DNA from 4 places in the Streptomyces sp. NPDC091292 genome. Region 3 is predicted to be linked to each of the others. Evidence: riboswitches for the same ligand, from Rfam matches in the RefSeq annotation. Region 3 holds a riboswitch; each other region holds the start of a gene.
The links. Region 3 has a riboswitch for cobalamin ahead of ACIQNU_RS22195 (ABC transporter substrate-binding protein). Riboswitches for the same ligand answer to the same signal wherever they lie in the genome.

Region 1 (3,836 bases), on a different contig from region 3:
TGGATGCCGGTGGCGGTGCCGCCCGGGGCTATCGCGTTGGCGCGCAGCCCCTTGTCCCGGTACATCACGGCGAGCGACTTGGTCAGCCCGGCCACCCCGTGCTTGGAGGCGGTGTAGGCGGCACCGGCCGCGCCGCCGCGCAGCGAGGCGGCGGACGCGGTGTTCACGATCACGCCGTTCCCCCGGGCCAGGAGATGCGGGAGGGCGGCGCGGGTGAGGAGGAAGGGCGCCGTCAGATTGATCCGGACGACCCGCTCCCACTCCGTGTCGTCGGTCTCCCCCAGCGCCGACATCCGGTCCATGACCGCCGCGTTGTTGACCAGGACGTCGATCCCGCCGAAGGCGTCCACCGCGGAGGCGACCAACCGGTCCACCACCGACTGGTCGCTGAGGTCGCCGGCCACGGCCAGGGCGGTGCCGCCGGCCGCCTCGATCTCGGCGACCGTCCTGTCCGCGCCCGCCTCGTCGATGTCCGCCACCACCACCCGGTCGCCCTGCGCGGCGAAGAGCAGGGCCGCCGCCCGCCCGATGCCCGCGCCGGAACCGGCCCCGGTGACCAGGACGCTGCGGCCGTGGGCACGGTCGGACGTGGTGGTGGTTGCCGCTGATGTGTCGTCACTCATGGTGTCGCGCTCCTTGTCTCGACTTCCTGTCACTCCGTGACCATAAGTCGCACCGTGCCGAAAATGCTAGAGTCGCCCTTGCGGAACGGACCCGGAAGGGGCCCCGCGTGGGAGAAGAGAAAGGGGACGCCCGTGCCGGCCAGTGAGTCGACGGCCGCCCGGACAGGGCGTCCACCGCTGAGCGAGCGGCGCCGGCAGCAGACCCGCCTTGAGGTGGCGAACGAGGCGGTACGGCTGTTCGGCACCCAGGGCGTCGCCGCCACGTCGGCGGAGGAGATCGCACAGGCGGTCGGCATGTCGGTACGCACCCTGTGGCGGTACTTCGCCAGCAAGGAGGAGTGCGTACGGCCGCTGCTGACCGTCGGCATGGAGGCGATGGCGGCCCGGCTGCGCGCCTGGCAGCCGGGTGCGCCGCTGATCCCGGCCGAGCCCTCGGACGACTGGTTCGACACCGACGCCGGGAAGCTGGCCGGGATGCGGGAGATCGTCCGTCTCACCCGCGACGAGCCGGCCCTGCGCGCGGTCTGGCTCCAGGCGCACCACGACGCCGAGGCGCTCTTCACCCGGGCGCTCGCCGAGCGCGGCGGGCACGACCCCGCCGCCATGGAACCGCGCGTCCAGGCCGCGGTGATCAATGCGGCGCTGCGGGTCGCCGTGGAGGACTGGGCCTGGCAGGCCCCGCGGGCGGAGGAGTCGACGGAAAGGGTCGTGGCCGGCATGCAGCAGGTCATGCGGCGCGCCCTGCGGATCGCGGCGGCGGGCCTGCCGGACAGCTGAGCCCCGCGCGCCCGCCCCGGTCCCGGGTGTTCCAGCTCACCATCCGGATGATGGACCTGTCCCTGTGCTGCCGTGTGGGACGCCGTAGGCTGGTCGGTGCAGTTGGTTCGCCCCGTCCGCCAGGCGGGAGGCGTCGCAAGAGGGAACCCGGTGGGAATCCGGGACTGCCCCGCAGCGGTGAGTGGGAACGACCGCCGTCATACGCACTGGGCCCGGTGAACAGGGTCTGGGAAGCGACGGCCAGTAGGTGTCCCGTACGGAGTCCGTACGGCTGGACGCGCCCGCGAGTCCGAAGACCTGCCAGCCGCCCGCGTACGACCCGATCGTGCGCGGACATCCCGGTGACCTCGTGGGCGGGTCGGCGTACATATCGGACGGACGACCGCGCTGTGCCGCGTGAGGTCGTTTCTCCGTCCGGTCCGTCACCCCTTCGCGCTCGCGTCCCGTCGCCGGGATCTCAGGGATTCATCTCGCGAAGGAGATCTCCGTGACCAGCAGGACCGCAGCCGCGGCAGCACGGGCCACCGTGTACGGCTACCCCCGCCAAGGCCAGGGCCGGGAGTTGAAGAAGGCGATCGAGGGCTACTGGAAGGGCCGGGTCACCGCCGACGCCCTGCGCGCCACGGTCGCCGGACTGCGCCGCGCCAATTGGCAGGAGCTGGCCGGGACCGGCGTCCACGAGGTGCCGACCGGTGACTTCTCGTACTACGACCATGTGCTCGACACCACCGTCATGGTCGGTGCGATCCCCGCCCGGCACCGTGCCGCCGTCGACGCGGACGCCCTGGACGGCTACTTCGCCATGGCGCGGGGCACCCAGGACGTGGCGCCGCTGGAGATGACGAAGTGGTTCGACACGAACTACCACTATCTGGTGCCCGAGTTGGGCCCCGGCACGGTGTTCACCGCCGACTCGACCAAGCAGGTCGCGGAGCTGAAGGAAGCCCTCGCGCTCGGGCTCGACCCCCGCCCGGTGCTCGTCGGCCCCGTCACCTACCTCCTGCTCGCGAAGCCCGCCCCGGGTGTGGCGGCGGACTTCGACCCGCTGACCCTCCTCGACCGGCTGCTTCCCGTGTACGCGGAGGTCGTCGCCGACCTGCGCGCCGCCGGCGCCGCCTGGGTCCAGTTCGACGAGCCCGCCCTCGTCCAGGACCGCACCCCGGCCGAACTGAACGCCGCCGCCCGCGCCTACCGCGACCTCGGCGCCCTCACCGACCGCCCGAAGCTCCTTGTCGCCTCCTACTTCGACCGGCTCGGCGACGCGCTCCCGGTCCTCGCCAAGGCTCCGGTGGACGGTCTCGCCCTGGACTTCACCGGGTCCGCCGCCGCCAATCTGGACGCCCTGGCCGCCGTGGGCGGGCTGCCCGGCAAGCGGCTGGTGGCGGGGGTGGTCGACGGCCGCAACATCTGGGTGAACGACCTGGAGAAGTCCCTGGCCACGCTCGGCACCCTCCTCGGCCTCGCCGACCGGGTCGATGTGTCGGCCTCCTGCTCCCTGCTGCACGTGCCGCTCGACTCCGCGCCGGAGCGGGACATCGAGCCGCAGATCCTGCGCTGGCTCGCCTTCGCCCGCCAGAAGTCGGCCGAGGTCGTCTCCCTCGCCAAGGGCCTGGCCCAGGGCACCGACACGATCGCCGCCGAACTCGCCGCGAACCGCGCCGACCTGGCGTCCCGCGCGGGCTCGCCGATCACGCACGACCCGGCCGTACGGGCCCGCGCAGCCGCCGTCACGCAGGCCGACGCCCGCCGGTCCGAGCCGTACGGGGAGCGGGCCGCGGCGCAACGGGCCCACCTGGGGCTGCCGCTGCTGCCGACCACCAGCATCGGTTCCTTCCCACAGACCGCCGACCTGCGCGCCGCGCGCGCCGATCTGCGGGCCGGGCGCATCGGCGCCGCGGGCTACGAGGAGCGCATCAGGGCGGAGATCCAGGAGGTGATCTCCTTCCAGGAGAAGACCGGTCTGGACGTCCTAGTGCACGGCGAGGCCGAACGCAACGACATGGTGCAGTACTTCGCCGAGCAGTTGACGGGGTACCTGGCCACGCAGCACGGCTGGGTGCAGTCCTACGGCACCCGCTATGTCCGCCCGCCGATCCTCGCGGGCGACATCTCGCGGCCCGAGCCGATGACGGTGCGCTGGACGACGTATGCCCAGTCCCTGACCGACCGCCCGGTCAAGGGCATGCTCACCGGCCCGGTCACGATGCTCGCCTGGTCCTTCGTCCGCGACGACCAGCCGCTCGGCGACACCGCACGGCAGGTCGCCCTCGCGCTGCGCGACGAGGTGAACGACTTGGAGGCGGCGGGGAGTTCGGTGATCCAGGTCGACGAACCCGCGCTGCGCGAGACGCTTCCCCTGCGCACCGCCGACCGCCCGGCCTATCTGGCGTGGGCCACCGAGGCGTTCCGGCTCAGCACGAGCGGGGTGCGTCCGGC
Region 2 (3,836 bases), on a different contig from region 3:
GCCGAGTCGTCCTGGGCCGAGGCGTTCACGCTGGCCCCGTCGACGCTGGTGATCTGGCTGGTCGTGTACGGGTTCGTCGCCTCGGTGCTGCCGGTGTGGATGCTGCTCGCGCCCCGCGACTACCTCTCCACCTTCATGAAGATCGGCACGATCGCGCTGCTCGCGCTCGGCGTGGTCTTCACGCTGCCGACGCTGAAGATGGACGCGGTCACCGACTTCGCCTCGCGCGGTGACGGCCCGGTCTTCGCCGGCTCGCTGTTCCCGTTCGTCTTCATCACCATCGCCTGCGGCGCCCTGTCGGGCTTCCACGCGCTGATCTCCTCGGGCACCACACCGAAGATGATCCAGAAGGAGTCCCAGATCCGGATGATCGGATACGGGTCGATGCTGATGGAGTCCTCGGTGGCCGTGATGGCGCTCATCGCGGCCAGCGTCATCGACCCGGGCCTGTACTTCGCGATGAACGCGCCCGCGGGCGTCATCGGCGACTCCGTGCAGTCCGCGTCCCAGGCGGTGGCCGGATTCGGCTACTCGATCTCGCCGGAGGACCTGGCAGCCGCCGCCAAGGCCGTCGAGGAGCAGTCGCTGCTGTCCCGTACCGGCGGCGCCCCGACGCTCGCCGTCGGCGTCTCGGAGATCTTCTCGAAGGTCACCGGGGACGGGCTGCGCGCCTTCTGGTACCACTTCGCCATCATGTTCGAGGCGCTCTTCATCCTGACCGCCCTGGACGCCGGTACCCGCGTGGGCCGCTTCATGCTCCAGGACATGCTCGGCAACGTCTACAAGCCGTTCCGCAACATCAGCTGGAAGCCGGGGCTCGCCCTGACCAGCGCGGTCGTCGTGGCGCTGTGGGGCTACTTCCTGTGGGTCGGCGTGCACGAGCCGCTGGGCGGGATCAACCAGCTCTTCCCGGTCTTCGGCATCGCCAACCAGCTCCTCGCGGCCGTCGCGCTCGCCGTCTGCACGACCCTCCTGGTGAAGTCCGGGCGGCTCAAGTGGGCGTGGGTGACCGGGGTCCCGCTGATCTGGGACGCGACGGTGACGCTCACCGCGAGCTGGCAGAAGGTGTTCTCCAGCGACCCGCGCGTGGGCTTCTTCCAGCAGCGCGCGAACTACCAGGACGGCATCGACGCGGGCAAGGTCCTGCCGCCCGCCAAGAGCATGGACGACATGCACACGGTGGTCCTCAACTCCACCGTGGACGGCGTCCTCACGGCCGTCCTCGCACTGCTCATCGTGATCGTGATCGCCGACTCGGCCCGGGTCTGCGTCCGGCACCTCCGGAACCCCGGGGCGAGCACGCTGAGCGAGACGCCGTACGTCGAGTCGAAACTCGTCGCCCCGGACGGCCTGTTCGCCACCCCGCAGGAGAAGCTGGAACTGGCAGCCGACGCCGAGCGGGTGCCGTGATGCTGGTGCGGGGGGTGCGCGTCCTGCGCTGGATGCGGTGGTACGTACGCGAGTTGACGGACGAGTCGGCGTACGAGCGGTACGTGGCGCACGTACGGAAACAGCATCCGGACGCGCCCGTACCGTCCCGGCGGGCCTTCGAAAAGGAGCGGACCGACCGCCAGGAGACCGATCCCCGGCAGGGGTTCCGCTGCTGCTGAACCCCGAAAATCATGACGTCCGACACAACATGTGGGGGTGCTTCCCCGGGCCGACACAAGATGTATGCTCGTGCTCGTTGTCGCCGCAGGGGAATCCGGTGCAAGTCCGGAACTGTCCCGCAACGGTGTACTGGTCCGCATTCGCGTGCCCGTGAGTCCGATGACCTGCCGACGGCGTACCCGGTCCGACCGGTCCGGGTACCGACACGACGTCCGGGCCCCGTGGAATGGGTCGGTGGACGCGGCGCACCGCCGTACGCGGGTACGCCCGCGTGCCCCGCCCCCGCTTCCGAGGCCCAGAGCCGAGCGAGGGAGAGCTTCACGTGACCATCGCGCCAGCCGATCCGGCCTCAGCGACCGTTTTGGCGAATGCGACTGTTCCGGCCACCGCGACCGGGGCGGACGACGGTCCCGGTGCCGCGCTGCTGCGGACCCTGACCGCCCTGACGGCCGACCTTCCCGGCGCCGACCCGGGACGCGTCGCGGCCGGTGCGCTGCGGGGGCGCTCCGCCCGCGCGGACGGAGCCGAACTGCGGGAGCTGGCGACGGAGTCGGCCGCCGGTCTCATCTCCGAGGACCCGGTCTACTCCCGGCTCGCGGCCCGGCTGCTCACCATCGCCATCGCCGAGGAGGCCGCCTCGCAGGGCGTGCGCTCCTTCTCGGACTCGGTCGCGACCGGTCACCGCGAGGGCCTGATCGCGGACCGCACGGCGGCGTTCGTCACCCTCCACGCGAAGCGTCTCGACGCGCTGGTCGACCAGCACACCGAAGCGGCCGACGACCGCTTCGGCTACTTCGGGCTGCGCACCCTGCACAGCCGCTATCTGCTGCGGCACCCGATCACCCGCAAGGTCGTGGAGACCCCGCAGCACTTCATGCTGCGCGTCGCGTCCGGCCTCGCGGAGGACGACAGCGCCCGCGCCGTGGACGAGGTCGCCGCGCTGTACGGCCTGATGAGCCGCCTCGACTACCTGCCCTCGTCCCCCACGCTCTTCAACTCCGGCACCCGCCACCCGCAGATGTCGTCCTGCTACCTCCTGGACTCCCCGCTGGACGAGCTGGACTCGATCTACGACCGCTACCACCAGGTGGCCCGCCTGTCGAAGCACGCGGGCGGTATCGGGCTCTCCTACTCCCGGGTGCGCGCCCGGGGTTCGCTGATCCGCGGCACCAACGGCCACTCGAACGGCATCGTCCCGTTCCTGAAGACCCTCGACGCGTCGGTGGCCGCCGTGAACCAGGGCGGCCGGCGCAAGGGCGCCGCCGCGGTCTACCTGGAGACCTGGCACTCCGACATCGAGGAGTTCCTGGAGCTGCGGGACAACACCGGCGAGGACGCCCGGCGCACCCACAACCTCAACCTCGCGCACTGGATCCCCGACGAGTTCATGCGCCGGGTCGCCGCCGACGCCGACTGGTCGCTGTTCTCGCCGGCCGACGTACCCGACCTCGTCGACCTGTGGGGCGACGCGTTCGACACCGCGTACAAGGCCGCCGAGGCCGCGGGCCTGGCGAGGAAGACGATCCCCGCGCGGGACCTGTACGGCCGCATGATGCGCACCCTCGCGCAGACCGGCAACGGCTGGATGACGTTCAAGGACGCCGCCAACCGCACCGCGAACCAGACCGCCGAACCCGGCCACACCGTGCACTCCTCGAACCTGTGCACGGAGATCCTGGAGGTCACCGACGACGGCGAGACGGCCGTCTGCAACCTCGGCTCGGTCAACCTGGCCGCGTTCGTCACGCCCGGCACCGGCGACGGCATCGACTGGGAGCGCCTGGACGACGCCGTACGGACCGCCGTGACCTTCCTCGACCGGGTCGTGGACATCAACTACTACCCGACCGAGCAGGCCGGCCGCTCCAACGCCAAGTGGCGCCCGGTGGGTCTCGGCGCGATGGGCCTTCAGGACGTCTTCTTCCGGCTGCGGCTGCCCTTCGACTCGGCCGCGGCACGCGCCCTGTCCACGCGGATCGCCGAGCGGATCATGCTCGCCGCGTACGAGGCGTCGACGGACCTCGCCGAGCGCAGCGGCCCCCTCCCCGCCTGGGAGAAGACCCGGACCGCGCGCGGCGTGCTGCACCCCGACCACTACGGCGCCGAGCTGACCTGGCCCGAGCGCTGGGCGGCCCTGCGGGAACGTATCGCCACGACCGGTATGCGCAACTCGCTCCTGCTCGCCATCGCGCCGACCGCGACCATCGCGTCGATCGCCGGGGTGT
Region 3 (3,836 bases):
GGGTTCCAGTGTGTCCGTCACACCGACCTCCGTTGCATCAGCCAGAGGAAGAACGGGCCGCCCACCAGCGCCGTGAGGATGCCCACGGGAATCTCCTCGGGCCGCATCAGCGTGCGCGCGGCGAGATCCGCGGCGATCAGGAAGGCCGCGCCGAGCAGCGCGGCGGCCGGCAGCGCGCGGCGGTGGTCGGCGCCGACGAGGAGGCGTACGACGTGCGGCATGATCAGGCCGACGAAACCGATCTGGCCGCTGACCGCGACGATCGTGCCGATCATCAGCGCGACCAGCGTGAACATCGCGGCCCGGAAGCGGTGGACGTCCAGGCCGAGCGCCGTGGCCGCCTCCTCCCCCGCGAGCAGCAGATTCAGCGGGCGGCAGACACCGAGCAGTACGGCCGTGCCGATCAGGACCGCGCCCGCCGGAATCCACACCATGGTCCACGTGGTGCCCGCGAGACCGCCGAGCATCCACCGCAGCGCCGACTGCGTCTTGTGCGGATCGCTGGACGTGACGACGAGGAAACTCGCCACCGCCGACAGCACCTCGGCCGTCGCCACACCCGCGAGAACGAGCCGTACGGTCGTCATCCGGCCGCCGGACCGGGCGAGGAAGTACACCGCGATCAGGGCCGCCAGCGCACCGATGAAGGCGGCGATCGGCAGCGAGAAGACGCCGAACAGCGTCAGGTTGAAGACCAGCACGAGGACCGCGCCGACGCTCGCACCCGAGGACACGCCGAGCAGCATCGGATCGGCGAGCGGATTGCGGACCAGTGCCTGCAACGCCATCCCGGCCACCGAAAGCCCGGCACCCACCACCGCGCACAGCAGGACGCGGGGCAGCCGGACGTCCATGACGATGGTCTCGCGCGCCGCCGGCCAGGTCTGTTCGACCAGATCCGGATGGAGTTGATGGAGCAGGATGCCCCACACGTCCCCCGCCGGAATGCCGATCGAACCGGCCGCGACACCGAAGGTCGCCGCGATGAGGACGAGGGCGCCGAGACCGGTCAGCACCAGGGGGTAGGGGGCCCGACGGCGGCGGTACCCCCCGCTCACCGGAAGCGGTCCGGGTGGAGCTGCCGGGCCAGCGACTCCACGGCGGCGGGTACCCGTACGCCCAGCACGGTGGACGACAAGGGCAGTACCGCGAACCGCTTGTTCTTGATCGCGGGCACGTCCCGCAGCGCCGGGTTGGAGAGCAGGAACTTCTTCTTCTGCTCGACGGTCTGGTCCCCGTAGTCGTAGATGAGGACGGTGTCGGGCGCCCGGTCGGCGACCTGTTCGAACGACACGTCGCCGAAGGTCTTGTCGAGGTCGGCGAAGATGTTCGCGCCGCCCGCTCGCTCGATCATCGTGTTGCCGATGCCCGTACCACCGGCGGTGAACGCGGTCTTGTCGCCGCTGTCGTAGACGAAGAGCTTGACCGGGTCGACGCCGTCGAGGCGCCTGTCGACTCCGTCCAGCGTGGCGTGCAGGCTCTTGACCTGCTTCTCGGCCCGCTCCGGTACGCCGAACACCTTGGCCACGTCCCGGATCTCCCGGTCGACCATGGCCATCGTCACCGGCCCGGACGCACACGCCTCGATGTTCAGCCGGGTGTTGATCCCGGCACCGGTGAAGGTGTCCCGGCCGCGCCCCTCCTTCTCGTCGAAGGTGGACCCGAAACCGCCGTACACGAAGTCGGGTTCGGCGGCGAGCAGCGCCTCGTAGGAGGGGTACTCCTTGGACAGGACCTTGATCTTGTCGTACGCGGATGCGTACTCGGGGAGGATCTTGTCGTCCAGATAGCCCGTGCCGGCCATCGACTTCTCCAGGCCGAGGGCGAGCATCACCTCGGTCGCGTGCTGGTTCAGCGACACCGCGCGCTGGGGCGGTCGCTCGTACGTCGTCCTCACACCGCAGTTGGAGACGGTGACCGGGAAGCCCTTGGCGGCCGGGCCCGCCGTGCCGCCGCCGGAACTCTCCCCACCGCTTCCGCCGCAGCCGGATATGAGGAGCGCCGAGGCCACCAGGAGCACGGGCAGACGCCTGGGCAGGCGCTTGGGAAGGGAATGCGAGCGTATGCCCGCCTTCAAAAAGCCCCGGGCCGATCTGTCGTCAGGCTGCCGCACAGGCATGCCGAACCACCCTCCTCCAGGGAGATCCGCCCTGGTTTCGTCGAGGTGGCGACCGCGTGAGTCTCCTGGCTCTCGGGTCGAGGCTCACCCCGGCCTTCCCGCCCGTTTCCGGGCAGTGGCCTAGTGCTGGGGTTCGCTCGCCGATCACAGTGGCGGGACCGCGCCGGATTCACACCGGCTTCCTCGTCCGCCGTCGCCTTGTCGCCGAGCATCATCGCACCCGGGCGCAAGGGCCCGTCATCCGGCCGTCATTCCGGTTGGCACGTCGGCCCGGCACGTCGGCCCGGCACGTCGGCCCGGCAGGTCAGCCCGGCATGTCAGGCCGTCCCGTACGCCCTTGATCGACCACACTGCGGCAGATGACCGATACATCCGGGGGCCGAGGCGGGGCCGGGTCCGAGGGGCGGAGTGCGACGGCGGGACCGCCCGGACCTTCCGCGCGCCTCGCGGAGCTGGACGAGGAACAGCAAGGCGTACTGCGCCAGGTGGGCCGGGAGTGGGGCGAGGTGACCGCGCCGCCCGAGACCTGGCGCCGCGCCCTGCCCGTCGACCCCGATCTCGGCAGCTTCCCGCCGCCCGCGCAGCTCCGGCCCGCCCGCTTCGGGCGCCTGGTGCCGCTCACGCCCCTGGGGACGGGTACGCCGGGGCAGCAACTCGACGAGGAGGAGCCGGAGGAGGCGCCCGCCGGGCGGATGGGGCGCGCCGGGGCCTGGACCCGGCGGCTGCTCCTCGGTACGCCGCTGAAGAGTTCCGCCCTGGTGTCCGAGCGGATGCGCAAGCTGGTGGCGCTGCCCGTGCTGTCGGCCGACGCGCTGTCGTCGGTCGCGTACGGTCCCGAGGCGATGCTCGCGGTCCTCGTGCTCGCGGGGACGGCGGGCCTCGCGTACTCCTTCCCGATCTCCGCCGCGATCGTCTTCCTGATGCTGGCGGTCGGCCTGTCGTACCGGCAGACGATCCGCGCGTACCCGCACGGCGGTGGCTCGTACATCGTGGCCGGTGACAATCTGGGCCCTGTGGCAGGGCTGGTGGCCGCCGCCGGGCTGATGACCGACTACGTCCTCACCGTCGCCGTGTCGATCGCCTCGGGCGTCGCGGCGATCACCTCGGCGATTCCCTCGCTGGCCCCGGACACCGTGCCCATCGGCGTCGGCGTGATCGTGCTGCTGCTCGCGGGCAATCTGCGGGGCATCCGGCAGGCGGGCGCGCTGTTCGCCGCGCCGACCTACCTGTTCATCATCGCCATGTTCGCGCTGATCACCGCCGGGCTCGCCGACTCGGCGGGGCGCGACTTCCACCCGCAGCCGACCCCGGCGGTCACGGTCACCGAGGGCGCGACCCTCTTCCTCGTCATGCGGGCCTTCTCGTCGGGCGCGACGGCGATGACCGGTATCGAGGCGATCTCCAACGCGGTACCGGCGTTCAAGCCCGTCGAGTGGCGGCAGGCCCGGACCACGCTGACCTGGATGGTGGGGCTGCTCATCACGATGTTCGCGGGGATCATCGTGGTGATCCACCTCGCGGGTGTGGTGCCCAGCAGCAAGGAGACGATCCTCTCCCAACTGGCGCACCTCAGCTTCGGGTCCGGCTGGATGTACGTGTTCGTGCAGGCCACCACCGCCGCCGTCCTGCTGCTCGCCGCGAACACCGCGTACAACGACTTCCCCCGCGTGCTGTCCCTGCTCGCGCGCGACGACTACGCGCCCCGCACCTTCATGCG
Region 4 (3,836 bases), on a different contig from region 3:
GGTCGGTACCGGGGTCACAGCTGCTGCTTCTTCTTGCGTCCGCTCAGCAGGAACCCGATGCCGATACCGCCGACGAGCCCGACCCCGACGATCCACCAGACGCTGACGCCCCCGCCGTCGTCACTGCTCTCGGCGGCCTTGTCCTTGGCGGCCTCGGCCTTCCCGCCCGGGGACGCGGTCTTCGCCTGCGGCGCAGGTCCGGTCGCGTTCAACTGCCGCACCAGGTCGGTGGAGCCGAAGGCGCGCGGGTCGGAGCCCACCGCGTGCGCGGCGAAGATCAGTTGGGCGTACGCGGCCGGGCCGCCCTGGTCGGCCCAGGCGGTGGCGTTGCCCTCCAGCCAGGCCAGCGCCTTCTCGCCCTCGTCGGTCCGTCCGGCGGCGGCGAGCGCGACGACGGCGTCGGCGGTGTTGCCGTAGTCCGGCTGGTCATCGGCGCCGGGCAGCGTGGACGTCAGGTGCCCGTCCTTGAGGATGGCGAGGGCGAGCTGGGCGGCGCCGTTGCGGGCGGCGCCGTCCGGAACCTTGGCGGAAGCCGCGTCGCAGCCCGTACTGGTCTCCTTCGGGGCCTCGGCGGCCGTGGCCGCGAGGCCGACGCCGAGTCCGCCGACGATACCGGCGGCCGTGGCGTCCGCGTTCGCCGCGAGCTTGCCCTTCTTGTCGGGCTGGTAGGCGAAGGCGCCGCCGTCCTTCTCGGCGCAGGGGATCGCGAGGGCGAGGAGTGCGTCATAGGGGGACTTGCCGTCCGGCGACGCGACGTCGGCGGGCTTGGTGCCGGAGGCCGCGAGCGCGCCGATCACCACGGAGGTGGAGTTGGTGTCGCTGGGGCTGCCCGGGTTGTAGCCCCAGCCGCCGTCCTTGTTCTGGACGGACCGGAGCCAGTCCACGCTCTTGCGCACCGCCGCGTCCTGCCCGCCGAGCGCGGCGAGCGCCTGCACCGCGGCGGCCGTGCTGTTGGTGTCGACGGCGGTCTTCGCTCCGCACGCGGTGCCGGAGTCGGCCCGGAACGCGGCGAAGGCGCCGTCCGCGCACTGCTGTCCGGTGAGCCAGTCGACGGCCTTGGCCGAGGGCACCACCTTCACGGTGTCCTGGGCGAGCAGCGCGAGCGACTGCCGCCACACACCGTCGTACGTCGGGTCGGCGGTGCCGTAGAGGCCGGAGGGGAGCGCCACCGAGGGCGACGGCGAAGGGGCCGCCTCGTCCGCGAAGGCGGCCGGGGCCGTGGCGGTGCCGATCACTGCGGTGGCGGCCAGGACCGCTGCGCTGCGGCGAATGTTCATGATCGGCGGGTGCCTCTCCCTACGGGGGAGCCGGGCAGCACGGGCACACACGGGGCACCGGGCGGCTCCGGCTCCGTATGCCTCGACGGTGCCGGTCACCGGGGGTCCCGGTGACACGAGCCGGTCATGTCCACGGCGGGGCATTCCGGCTCACCTCGAACACGGCGCGAGGACAACTCGACGACGGCTCGAAGGCTCACGGCTGCGGGTCAGCGCCGGATTCGCACCGGCTTCCCCCCATCAGGGCATGATGACGACCTGCTTACTGTACCGGCCGGGGAACCGGGCACTCCGGCGCCTCGGAACCGGGCACTCAGGGTGCACCGGGATCCGTATGGCCGGTCATTCCACGGCCCGATACGTCACCGGCTCGCTCCCCGGCACCGCCTCCGCCCGCCCCAGTTTGACCAGCCGGCGCAGATGGGCCTCCGCCTCCGAGACGGCGATGGTGCGCGAGGCGAAGGGGATCTCCGTCCAGGGACGGTTCCACTCCATGCGTTCGGCGAGCTGCCAGGGCGTGAGGGGGGTGGCGAGCAGGGCGTGCAGATGGGTGAGGCGGGACTCGTGGTGGTCGAGGAGGGCCCGCACCCGGGCGGGAGCGTCGGTGAACGCGTGCTGGTGCGCGGGAAGGATCTCGGCGGGCCCGAGCCGGCCCACGCGCTCCAGCGAGTCGAGGTAGTCGCCGAGCGGGTCCGGGACGGCGCTGCTGTCGTCCGGGTCCTCGTAGAGCCCGATGTGCGGGGTGATCCCGGGCAGCAGATGGTCGCCGGAGAAGAGGCGGCCGTGGCCCGGAAGCCCCGCCGGATGCGCCTCCTCCAGATGCAGACAGACATGTCCCGGGGTGTGGCCGGGCGTCCAGATCGCGCGCAGTCGGCGGCCCGCGAGGGGCAGCAGGTCGCCGGGGACGATCTCGCGGTCCGGCAGCGCGGGGCGCAGGCCCGGCACCCCGGCGGACCGGCCGGCGTCGCGGGCCGCGCGCAACGGCGCCACCAGGTCGTCGGGCGCCCCGGCGGCGGCGAGCTTGGCGGCCATGTACGCGTACCAGCGCTCGGGCCGGTTCTCGCGGGTGCGGCGCACCACGTCTGTGTCGGCCGCGTGCATGGCGATCCACGCACCCGACGCCTCGCGGACCCGGCCCGACAGGCCGTGGTGGTCGGGGTGGTGGTGCGTGATGACGACGCCGTGCACCGCGTCCACCGAGGTCCCGCAGGCGGCGAGCCCGGCCGTCAGCGTGGACCAGGACGCGGGGTCGTCCCATCCGGTGTCGACCAGGACGGGCCCGCTGTCGGTGTCGAGGAGATGGACGAGCGTATGCCCCAGCGGATTGTCCGGTATGGGGACCCGGATCGACCGGACGCCTCCGCCGTGATCGGTCACCTGCGTCTGCGAAGTCAACGGTTGCCCCATCTCTCTGCGGTGGCACGGCCATTGCCCACTATAACTAGAACTGATGCGGTGTCAGATTGGCCAGGGGGAACGCCGAAGAACCCCGCTCCGACCTGCTGTGGAGCGGGGGTTGATGGTCGTTGCTGGTTGTCGTCGGCCACCCTCGGGCGGCCCGGGGACGGCCCGGCGCCGGACGCCGGCAAGGTGGCGGGCGCACTCCAGCGCCCGCCGCCACGCTCACTCGGTCAGGTCGAGAAACCCGTGGTCGGTCGGTCCCGTGAGACGCTGCGCGAGCCATCCGGAAACGCGCGGACCACCGTTCACCGCACCACCCTCGCGCACCGTGCGTACGTGGTCGAACCCCTGGCGCAGGTAGTACCGCTGTAGGGCTTCGTTCGTGGTCCACGCATCGAGCCGCAGCCATTTCGCCCCGTCTCGGTACGCCCGACCCCCTGCCCAATCGAGCAGTCGGCCCCCGAGGTTCTGACCTGCGTACGCACGTCCCACTGTGAGCTTGTTGATGAACCGGGATGGCTCGCTCAACTCCGACTCGGTCCAGAGGCCATCCTCGGCATCCGGCGTGAGAGTGATGGTGGCCGCCGTCACGTCGTCGTCCACGACCATGAATACGGTTCCGGCCTCAACGGTGGCGAGCAGCCGGTCAGCGGGATACGGCCGTTGCCACTGGTCACTCCCGAGTCGAGTGAGCCAAGCCGCCGCTTCCTCACGGAAGGCGAGCAGCTTGGCCACGTCGGAGGGTTGGGCGGGGAGGATTCTCACTTGGGCTCGTTCTCGCTTCGGGCGGACAGGTCGCCGATCTCGTAGTTCATGCGGTTCAGGTCGCCACGGAAGGTCGTGATCGTGCAGCGGATGGGGCGGTCCTTCGAGTACCCGGTACGGGTCCAGAGCAGCACGGGCACGCCCGCCCCGATCTCCAGCAGCCGCGCTTCGTCGGGTGTCGGCATGCGGGCTGCGATCTCATCGAAGTAGCCCTCTTGCTCGACACCGAGACCGGCCAGGTAGCGAGTGGTTCCTTCCTCGATGTCCCCCGGATCCGTGAGGCGGGGCGCTTGCTGAATCAGCCACTCCGGGTAGTACGTCGCCTGTGTGGACCACGGCACGTCGTCCACGAAACGGTGGCAGAACCGCAGGACCGTGGTGGAGTCCGTCTCG

Region 1: it holds a riboswitch for cobalamin, as region 3 does, so the genes downstream of both, metE (5-methyltetrahydropteroyltriglutamate--homocysteine S-methyltransferase) here and ACIQNU_RS22195 (ABC transporter substrate-binding protein) in region 3, are expected to answer to the same signal.
Region 2: it holds a riboswitch for cobalamin, as region 3 does, so the genes downstream of both, ACIQNU_RS13465 (ribonucleoside-diphosphate reductase subunit alpha) here and ACIQNU_RS22195 (ABC transporter substrate-binding protein) in region 3, are expected to answer to the same signal.
Region 4: it holds a riboswitch for cobalamin, as region 3 does, so the genes downstream of both, ACIQNU_RS04770 (prenyltransferase/squalene oxidase repeat-containing protein) here and ACIQNU_RS22195 (ABC transporter substrate-binding protein) in region 3, are expected to answer to the same signal.

The regions. Positions count from the first base shown of each region.
Region 1 is NZ_JBIVUQ010000002.1:95,691-99,526, reverse strand. It holds gene ACIQNU_RS08560 (SDR family NAD(P)-dependent oxidoreductase) at 1-623, opposite strand, end outside; gene ACIQNU_RS08555 (TetR/AcrR family transcriptional regulator) at 756-1,400, shown strand; cobalamin riboswitch at 1,487-1,720, shown strand; gene metE (5-methyltetrahydropteroyltriglutamate--homocysteine S-methyltransferase) at 1,888-3,836, shown strand, end outside.
Region 2 is NZ_JBIVUQ010000003.1:477,928-481,763, reverse strand. It holds gene ACIQNU_RS13475 (carbon starvation CstA family protein) at 1-1,410, shown strand, start outside; gene ACIQNU_RS13470 (YbdD/YjiX family protein) at 1,410-1,610, shown strand; cobalamin riboswitch at 1,662-1,798, shown strand; gene ACIQNU_RS13465 (ribonucleoside-diphosphate reductase subunit alpha) at 1,934-3,836, shown strand, end outside.
Region 3 is NZ_JBIVUQ010000007.1:404,344-408,179, forward strand. It holds gene ACIQNU_RS22185 (ABC transporter ATP-binding protein) at 1-21, opposite strand, end outside; gene ACIQNU_RS22190 (FecCD family ABC transporter permease) at 18-1,058, opposite strand; gene ACIQNU_RS22195 (ABC transporter substrate-binding protein) at 1,055-2,038, opposite strand; cobalamin riboswitch at 2,178-2,306, opposite strand; gene ACIQNU_RS22200 (APC family permease) at 2,479-3,836, shown strand, end outside.
Region 4 is NZ_JBIVUQ010000001.1:945,356-949,191, forward strand. It holds gene ACIQNU_RS04765 (SCO2322 family protein) at 1-18, opposite strand, end outside; gene ACIQNU_RS04770 (prenyltransferase/squalene oxidase repeat-containing protein) at 15-1,277, opposite strand; cobalamin riboswitch at 1,397-1,550, opposite strand; gene ACIQNU_RS04775 (MBL fold metallo-hydrolase) at 1,620-2,684, opposite strand; gene ACIQNU_RS04780 (GNAT family N-acetyltransferase) at 2,901-3,443, opposite strand; gene ACIQNU_RS04785 (GntR family transcriptional regulator) at 3,440-3,836, opposite strand, start outside.